3 regions of the Pseudoalteromonas sp. XMcav1-K genome follow, and region 3 is predicted to be linked to each of the others. Evidence: predicted binding sites of a transcription regulator. Region 3 holds the regulator's gene; each other region holds the start of a gene.
The links. Region 3 encodes LexA, which represses DNA repair genes until DNA is damaged. Its sites were predicted from a motif close to TACTGTATNNNNATACAGTA; they were not measured.
Positions count from the first base shown of each region.

Region 1 (3,288 bases), on a different contig from region 3:
CTTTTACATGGGGTTGACCACGGTAATCAGACAACAGCTTTGGACGTATCGCTCTATCGATAACGTCCTCATTTCCTTTTTTCTCGGGCTCTATTAATCTATCTGCTTCAATCATCTTACATCATTGCCTTTAACGCTTCTTTAATTAGCGCTTCGCTTGATAAGCCACTGCCTTTAATTGCTTTAACGGCTTTTTCTGCTTGATTTGCTTTATAACCGAGTGCCATTAACGCTGCTATTGCATCATCTTGTGCACACCCTTTAACGGTTGGATCTTCCTGCATTTCCAATATTGCACCATCGGTATAAGGAGTAAAGAGATCCATACCCCAATCTTTCAGCCTGTCTTTCATTTCAAGCACTAAACGCTCAGCTGTCTTTTTACCTACACCAGGCAATTTAACAAGACTAGTTGCATCTTCATTATGCACACAGGCAACAAATTGCTCGGCAGACATACCTGATAAAATTGCCAAACCTAACTTAGGTCCTACACCATTGGCTTTTAATAATTCACGAAATAGTGCGCGTTCCGTTTTATTGTTAAAACCAAACAATAATTGTGCATCTTCTCTCACCACAAAATGGGTGTAAACAACCGCTTCTTCACCTTCTTTCGGCAAGTTGTAAAAACAGGTCATTGGCATATTCACTTCATAGCCAACACCACTCACTTCAATTAAGATTTCCGGTGGCTGTTTTTCTACTAATGTTCCGCGTAATCGCCCTATCATCGTCTTAATCGTCCTCTTACTGTTTTACTCGCTTGCCCTGAAAGCTTGATTAAATGTTGTTGTGAATGGCCATGACAAATGGCGATTGCCAACGCATCGGCGGCATCTGCTTGTGGTGTGCCTGGCAGTTTTAAAAAACTCTTTACCATATGTTGTACTTGCGATTTATCAGCACCACCGGTGCCAACTACGGCCTGCTTAACTTGCCTTGCAGAATATTCAAACACCTCAAGTGACTGAAGCGAAGCCGCTACCATGGCAGCGCCACGGGCTTGGCCAAGTTTTAAAGCGGAATCGGGATTTCGCGCCATAAATACTTGTTCTATCGCAAAGCTATCTGGTTGATATTGTTCAATTAGCTGTGTCACACCTTGAAAAATTATTTTAAGGCGCTCGGCCATTGGCTTTTCGCCCATTTTAATACAGCCGCTACCTAAGTATTCAAACTTCATACCTTGCTGTTTAATTAAACCATAGCCCGTAAAGCGAGAGCCAGGGTCGATGCCAAGTATTATTGCCAATGCACACCTTTTGCGATGTTTTCTTGTGATAACTAATAATGACCAATAACTGTATGGATTACCAGTGATAGTTTTTAAACTGCGCGCAGTTGCACAAAATTTAACTTATTTTGCGCTATATGCTTTGCGCCAAAGCCACTCTATTGGACCTGACTTGAAAAGTTTTAAATAGAAAAACGCAAATACCAGCTGAAAAACTGAGAATATTAAACACAAGTAGATATAGTCTAAACGCGTTGCGCTATGCACAAATTCAGGTGAAAAGTAGCGAAAGAAGAGCGCAAATACGATTGATTGCAAAATATAAAGCGTAAATGCCATACGTCCCGCAGGCGCAAAAATACTGTTTAATACGGTAAGCTTTTCATTTAGCTTAATAAAAACATGGCAATACATTAACGCACATACTAGTCCTGAAAATGTGGCAATGGACATAGTGAGTTCAACCAAGTGAACGTAATTAACACGCAATAGCGCATCGATGCTCGATATGGTTATCACCACCAATAAAGATGCAAGCAATTGCTTTGTTGATAAACCCGTATTGAAAAAATCGGCGCGATATAAGTAAACACCAAACAGGACTATGCCTGCAGTAATCCAAATAAAACACACCCAGCTAAATACAAACATAATAATGGTAAACACAATTTGCTGAATTAATTGCTCACCATAACCTGATTGCCAAGTGTTAATAATTTCGAAGTATTCATCGCTATCACGGTAGATGGGTTCGTTTGGGATCAACGCAAACAGCAATATTAATGAAAAGCCTATAGCAAAATAAGTTTTCGCTTTTTTTAAGAGCACTTCTTGGCTACTGCCTATTTCGCGATACACAATCAACCCTGCTAGTGCGTAGTTAACCAAAATATCGCCAGAAAAAATAAACACGCTATGGATAAAGCCAAAAATAAGAAGCCAATTTAAACGCGACTTTAACAACGTAAAGGCATCGTCTTGACCATGCTTATCATACAAAATAGCTAAGCCTACACCGAACAATAAACAAAATAAGGCTCTAAAACGACCATCTATAAAAAAGGCATTTATCACCTCAATCACATTATCGCTAAGCGGTGTAACTTGAAACGGCACGTAACCTAATTCAAAAACGCTATGATAGTAAATATTCATAAACAGAATACCCAACACAGCAAAACCTCTCAGCACATCAAGCGTTTTAATACGTGGCATACATACAACCTACATTCGAGAAAACTAAAAACGCAGCCATAGTGAGCGTCAAGTAACTGTTGGTAAAGTTTTAAATGATAAACGGCGAGATTAAAGGATAACAATCACACACTCATAGCAATTCGTATTAAAACAATAATACGTAGTGATGTGCGAACTTCTCATATTTCCAATGGAGCAATGGCAACACCCTATGTTACCTGAACGCGGGTTAACAAACTTATTCGCCATTTGAAATCTATTAGCTTTGATAAAGGTGATTTATTCGCTCGGTTCAATTATTAGAGCAAGATAAAAAGCCGCTAATATGACATTTTTGTGGCAAGAATTAAAAACTGATCCTAGCATTATTGATAGTTAAATATCGTACTAAATTACGAGCAATTCTACTGATGAATAAGGAGTGTTCATGTCTATCAAACGATCATTTTTGTCACTATCGGCGCTAATTATTTTAGCGATGGCAGTAATGGCGAGTCTTATTTGGTATTCAACAAATCAAATGGCAGAACTCGGAAGCGAACTAGCGCTAAGTAAAGAGTTGAGTAACAACATGTTGATGTTGCGACGTCATGAAAAAGACTTTTTACTGCGTAAAAACGAAAAGTATGTTGATAAGTTTAATCAGCGCATTGTGTTAATTAAGCAAAATATCCATGCATTACACAACGCACTCGATACCATTCCATCGTTAAAGCTACAACTTAGCGATACTCATGATTTAATCGAACAATACGAAACTCAGTTTCTTACCTTAGTGGCACTCGACAAGCGCATTGGCTTATCAAAAGATCAAGGATTGCGACAGGCATTCAATTTAGCCGAAACCCAATTAA
Region 1 covers NZ_JBIPJE010000035.1:46,396-49,683, forward strand. The annotation lists gene ruvB (Holliday junction branch migration DNA helicase RuvB) at 1-115, opposite strand, end outside; gene ruvA (Holliday junction branch migration protein RuvA) at 117-734, opposite strand; gene ruvC (crossover junction endodeoxyribonuclease RuvC) at 731-1,255, opposite strand; gene ACHSBP_RS06380 (DUF418 domain-containing protein) at 1,361-2,452, opposite strand; gene ACHSBP_RS06385 (methyl-accepting chemotaxis protein) at 2,862-3,288, shown strand, end outside.
Region 1: ruvC (crossover junction endodeoxyribonuclease RuvC) is a predicted target of LexA. The motif match lies at 1,303-1,322, and genes of this name have one in related genera.

Region 2 (3,288 bases), on a different contig from region 3:
TGCTGGTGGCGATGCAGTAAGGGGTTCTGATTTAGTGGTTACCGCTATTTATGAGGGTCGCAACGCAGCAGAAGGCATTATGGACTATCTCGAAGTTTAGTGCTGTGTAGCCTGAATGTGGTTAAACATTTAAGGCAGCTTATAACATTAAAAAAGGTGGGCAAATGCCCACCTTTTTTGTATTTATGTTTTTTTGCTTAATGATATTGCGACAGTAATTCTGAGGCATTAGTACGGGTAATTTCACTAATATTCGTGCCACCTAATAAGCGTGCAATTTCATCAATTCGTCCCGAGTTATCGAGTACCGACATATGGGTATGCGTGTGGGTGCCATCATCGCTTTTACTGACAAAAAACTGATTATGACCACTTGATGCTACTTGCGGTAAGTGGGTTACACAAATTACCTGTGTACTATTGCCTAATTGGCGCAATAATTTGCCAACTGCTGATGCAGTTGGGCCAGAAATACCCACATCGACTTCATCAAAAATTAAGGTTGGTGTAGTCATTTTATCTGCAATGATAACTTCAATGGCAAGACTAATACGTGATAGCTCACCACCCGAGGCTACTTTCACAAGCGGTTGTAAACGTTGACCTGTGTTAGCAGCTACTTGAAAATCTATGCTGTCTAGGCCTTTGCTACTGGTTATCTCTTGTTGCTCAACCACAATGGCAAACTTTGCGTTTTCCATTGATAACATTACTAGTGACTCAGTAACTTGCTTTGATAGTTCATCTGCTGCGACTTTTCGGCTTTGCGAAAGGCGCGTTGCGACAGTTATATAATGTGTTTTAGCTTCGGCGATTTCGCTTTCTAGTGCGGCGAGACGTTCGTCACTTTGCTCAATGTTGACAAGACTTTGCTTTAGCTCAGCGTGTAAATCTGGGATTGCTTCAGGTGAAATATCGTGTTTTCTAGCCAAATCAAGTGCGCGTGCGATACGGTCATCGAGTTCTGATAACTGCGCAGGGTCCATCTCAATGCTGTCTTGATAATGGCTAAGTTCGCGCGCAGCTTCTTCTAAACTGATACCTGCTTCAAATAACAAGTCGGCGATTGGAGCCAATTTTTTATCTAAACTTGCTAACTCAGCAATTTGGTTTGCGCTCGATTGCACCATAGAGTACGCATTATAATTATCTTGTTGATAAATAATTTGCAGCTCTTTTTGTGTACCTTCAAGCAACGAATTTGCGTTACTTAGCAGCTTATGTTGCTGTTCAATTTCTTCAAACTCACCGTGCTCAAGTGAAAACTCATCTAACTCAGCCACTTGATACTCGAGCAATTGCTTTTCGGCTGCTGCTTGTTGTAGTGACTGGGTTAGCGTCGCCTTTTCTTTTTCAAGTGATTGCAGTGCGTTGTATGCTGTTTTAACGTCGTTCACAAGATCAACGTGTCCCGCAAAGCTATCGACTACCGACAACTGATAACCAGCTTTATTGAGCTGTTGGTGCGCGTGTTGGCCGTGAATTGAAATAAGCAGGCTGCCGAGAGACTTCAACTGGCCTGCAGGCACCATTACGCCGTTTATATAGGCTTTACTGCGGCCGTTTGCCGATACTACACGGCGAATTATGCATTCGCTACTATCACCTAGTTCATGCTCACTAATAAAGTGTTGTGCAGCAGGTAAGTTCTGAATATCAAACACCGCTGAAACTTGGGCTTTATCGGCGCCTTCGCGCACCATGCTGGCTTCGGCACGTTCGCCTAAACATAGCGATAGGGCGTCTATTGCGATGGATTTACCTGCGCCAGTTTCACCTGTGATAGTTGTCATACCTTGATGCCATTCAATATCAAGGTGTTCAACAATTGCAAAATTTGTTACTTGTAATGATGCTAACATAACTGATTATCCATACAGTACATTAACTGGTAATTTATACAGTAAATAAAAAATAGGCAAGTTAAAAATGAAGATATTTTATTTCGGTAGAAAAAAGGAGTAGGCAGAATTATTGAAAAGGGTTGCGCTAATGGCTTGTATTTAGCCTTTAGCGCAGATCAAATTAAATGTTTTCTTCGTGAAGTTCCGGCTCAACGTGTTCATCGGTAGATGCAGGTGTTGGCGTTATCACTTGTTGGCTTAATGAAGGCAATTGATGCCAATAAAAATCACTGTTGAATTGGTGGCCAGATGTCGGTAATTGTTCAACAAAGGCGTAAATTTGTTTGCTTAACGTTAGTTTATCGTCTGCCGATTCAAACTTTAGCAGCTCATTTTCGAGTAAGTCAGTTAGGTTACCGATGACTTGTTCATAGTGGGTAATGGTTTCATCACTTTTACGTTGCATTACAAAATAATTGTTGTTGATTTGCGATAACCCACTAATGTCTTTTGGTTTTACAATGCGTGATTTGCCATAGCTTTGCACTATTTTGCTGTAACGAGAGCTAACAACCTCGATACGTTCGCTTTGTTGTTGTTTTTCAAGTGCTAATGCTTTTTTTCGATTGTTATCTATGACTAAAAATGTCGTTAACAGTACAATTAATAAAACGGTGGTTAAAAATACTACAAACCCCACTTTTTCTTTCCTTTCAATTGATTACTCTGAATCTGACTAATTAAATTGCGTAACACACTTAGCAATAATGTTTTTGTTCGTTCTAGTTTTATCGATTTTCCAAATACAAAACAAATTTGTGCGATAAAATAGGGCTAGTGTACTCACATTTAACGATGTAATGCCTTAGTGTCCGCTAGAACTTAATTTGTTATGTTGATTTCAGGTTGATTAATATAAACGACTGCCCCAGTTTAACTTTTGGCGCAGTACATTGTAATACGAATATTTGCTTGGATGCACCATGCGCAACTGTTGTTCACTTCGTTTGATTACAATTTCATCACCTGGCAATACCGCTAACACAACATGGCTATCACAACTCACTTGTAAGTCCACATCATTCGCAGGACTCAATACCAGTTTTACTTCACTATTTGCATCCACCACGAGTGGGCGGCTTGTTAGTGTGTGCGGAAACATAGGCACCAATGAAATGGCGTTGAGTTTTGGGTTTAAAATGGGGCCGCCGCCAGAAAGACTATAGGCAGTAGAACCTGTTGGCGTTGACACAATAAGGCCGTCAGATTTTTGCGAAAATACAAACTCTCTATCAATAAAGGCTTCAAACTCAATCATGTGTGCAACTTTATTGGCATGCAGCACGGCTTCGTTAACCGCCGTATTTGAGCTTTTTAGCACTTCATGGCGATAGATTTCCACTTCCAACAAGAAGCGTTTTTCTTCACTAAATTTACCAGCCAG
Region 2 covers NZ_JBIPJE010000028.1:22,458-25,745, forward strand. The annotation lists gene ACHSBP_RS03620 (FAD-dependent oxidoreductase) at 1-100, shown strand, start outside; gene recN (DNA repair protein RecN) at 198-1,862, opposite strand; gene ACHSBP_RS03630 (hypothetical protein) at 2,026-2,544, opposite strand; gene nadK (NAD(+) kinase) at 2,755-3,288, opposite strand, start outside.
Region 2: recN (DNA repair protein RecN) is a predicted target of LexA. The motif match lies at 1,863-1,882, and genes of this name have one in related genera.

Region 3 (3,288 bases):
GGCACGAATAACCAGTGCCATTGCGCCACCCGTTAAAAACATTAACAGAGCGAATAGCAGATATAGCGTACCGATATCTTTATGGTTAGTCGTAAATAGCCAACGTTTTAAACCCGTTGGCGCATGATGGTGGTGATGAGATTCAGCTAGTGTTGTCATTATTGTGCTTCTCCCACAGATTCTTGAATATCACTTGGTTGCACTGAATCGCCAGTGTTGTTACCCCAAGCATTTCGCTCATAGGTCACTACTGCCGCTAATTCTTTTAGTGACAACATTTTGCTATAGCCTTGCATTGCTGTTGCTGGCTTGCCATGAACCACAATATCGATATGTGCTTTAACATCGCCAAGTGCTATTGGGCTATCTTTTAGCGCTGGGAACACACCTGGCAATCCCATCCCAGTAGGTTGGTGACACGCAGCACAATTAGCCATATACACTTGTTCTCCTAGCGTCATTAGCTCATCTTGAGATAGTGTAAGATCAAGTGACGCTTTTTCTGCAGCCGCTGCTTGCGCTTTTTCAAGCTGCGCATTTGCCAACCACTGTTCAAATTCAGCAGGCTCTTTAACTTCAACAACCACTGGCATAAAGCCATGGTCTTTTCCGCATAACTCAGCACACTGACCGCGATAAATACCGGTCTCATTGACCTTAGTCCACGCTTCGTTAATAAAGCCAGGGTTCGCATCTTTTTTAACCGCGAACTCAGGTACCCACCAAGAGTGAATTACATCGTCCGAAGTCATTAAAAAGCGTACTTTTTTTCCTTTTGGAATAATAAGGGGTTTATCAACATCTAATAGGTAGGTTTCTGTTTTTTGATCTTGATTGGTGATTTGTTCACGTGGAGTCGAAAGAACAGAATAGAACGACACATCGTGGTCAAGATATTCATAATGCCACTTCCATTGTGACCCTGTGACTTTAATCGTTAGGTCAGCTTTAGTGGTGTCTTCCATGGCAATCAAGGTTTTGGTTGCAGGCACTGCCATACCAATCAAAATTACAAATGGAATTGCGGTCCACAGTATTTCAATTTTGGTACTTTCATGAAATTGAGCAGGCACTGCTCCTTTTGATTTACGGTGATGAATTATTGCCCAAAACATAATGGCAAATACTACTAATCCAATAACGCAACAGATATAAAAAATTGTCATATGGAGCTCGTAGACATCACGGCTGATGTCTGTCACCCCAACAGGTAAGTTATATTGACTCGTCCCAACTGCTAAAAAAGGAAAGCTCAATAGTAACCATAAGGATAGTTTCACTAGCCTCATGCTCGCTCCTTAGCTAATTATTATTATGTTGTTAGGAAATGGTCAGTGAAAGTTTTAGCGATTAAATCGCACGACGCACTACAGCATCACTCCATTTTCTTTATTATACTTGTTTTCTAAAAGCCGCACTTTGCTTAAAAAGAAAACAAGGTTACTACTAAGGTCTAGTAAACGATTAAATTTTACGCAAGTCAAATTTAAGATAAATTTTTTATAAATCTATAAGTTAGCGATTTTTGAAGATGTAAAAATAGAAGGGGTTATAGTAAGAAATAGGGTGTTTTAAAGCAGGGTGAGGCTAGCAAAATTACTCACTAGCCAAGGTCAACAAAAGTGTATTACATCCAGTCAGCATTTCTAATAACGCCAACCGCAAGGCCTTCGATATTAAAATGATCATGCTCTAAATCGACTTTAATTGTGTCAAAATCGTCATTTTCTGCATGTAATAGTACTTGTTTGCCTGCTTTTTCAAAACGCTTTACCGTTACATCTTCATCAACACGGGCTACAACCACTTGACCATTATTCGCCACTGGCGTGCGATGAACAGCAAGTAAGTCACCATCCATAATGCCGATATCCTTCATACTCTCACCACGTACACGCAGTAGGAAATCTGCACATGGGTTAAATAGGTTTGGATCCACTTGATAATGGCTTTCAATGTGCTCATTAGCCAAAATAGGTGAACCTGCGGCAACTTGACCAATTAATGGTAAACCAAGTTGCTCGGGTTCATCTTCTTCCACTAAACGAATACCACGGCTAGCGCCTGGCACCATTTCAATTACGCCTTTCTTGGCTAATGCTTTTAAATGCTCTTCTGCAGCGTTTGCACTTTTAAAACCGAGTGTCGATGCGATTTCTGCGCGCGTTGGCGGCATGCCAGTATCTTTAATAAATACTTTAACAAGTTCTAAGATTTGTGCCTGACGTTTTGTTAATGGTCTCATTCACTGGTTTTCCATACAGTACAGATAACTGTGAGTATATACAGTTATTCTTATTTCGCAACTTTTAATTATTTGATAATTAGCACTATGCTTAGTTACAGACGATAATTGCTGCAAATCAAAAATCATCGCAGTAAATTGCTTTATTTTTCCTCTGGCACGACCAGTTATTTAATCTTTTAGAGTTAACTGGTATGCTAGCGCCCCTTTTGTTTTTAGGTTGGTGTTATGAAGTTGGTTGGCTCTATGATTCAGTGGTTTGCAAACGGTATGAACAAGCTTTTAGTACGTTCGAAAATAGTGCCTGAACACCCTTTAGACAACCTCGCAATAGATAAGAACAAGCCGACCGTTTACATCACATTGTTAAATTCTTTTTCTGATTCAGCCGCGTTGCGCAGCACCTGTAAAAAACTCGGCTTACCAGACCCTCAGGTCACTCAGCAAATTGGTGATAAACAAGTTCCAAGGTACATTCCAATTCATCATCGCTCGCCACTGTTTGGTAAAGCCAAAAAAGACAGCCCAGCGCTCGAAATTAGCGAAGAAATATTTGCAGCATTAAAACAATCTGACGTTACCGATTTACAAGTTATTCCGGTCACCATTTTATGGGGACGCAATCCAGGTAAAGAAAAGCCAGGCCTTGGCACTATTTTATCCAGTTCTCTTACACCAAGTTGGTTACGTAAAGTATTTGTCGTGTTACTATCTGGCCGCGACAACTTAATTCGTTTTAGTCGTCCATTAGAACTATCGCAGCTTACCAGTAAGCAACAAAGTGATGATTTACCGCATAAACTCATTCGTGTTGCCCGCGTCCACTTTAAACGTCAGAAGCTCGCTGCGCTTGGCCCTAAACTGCCATCTCGCGATCAGCTGTATCAAGGTCTTTTAGCATCAAGCACTGTCAAAGCCGCAATTGAAGATGAAGCAAAAAGTAAAAACATCTCAATTGTAGAAGCACGACAAAATGCCATAAAACTCGTTGATGAAATTGCTGCCAACTATAACGAATCAATGATCGGTGTTTCTGAGCGCAT
Region 3 covers NZ_JBIPJE010000046.1:119,970-123,257, reverse strand. The annotation lists gene ctaD (cytochrome c oxidase subunit I) at 1-159, opposite strand, end outside; gene coxB (cytochrome c oxidase subunit II) at 159-1,289, opposite strand; gene lexA (transcriptional repressor LexA) at 1,628-2,245, opposite strand; gene plsB (glycerol-3-phosphate 1-O-acyltransferase PlsB) at 2,474-3,288, shown strand, end outside.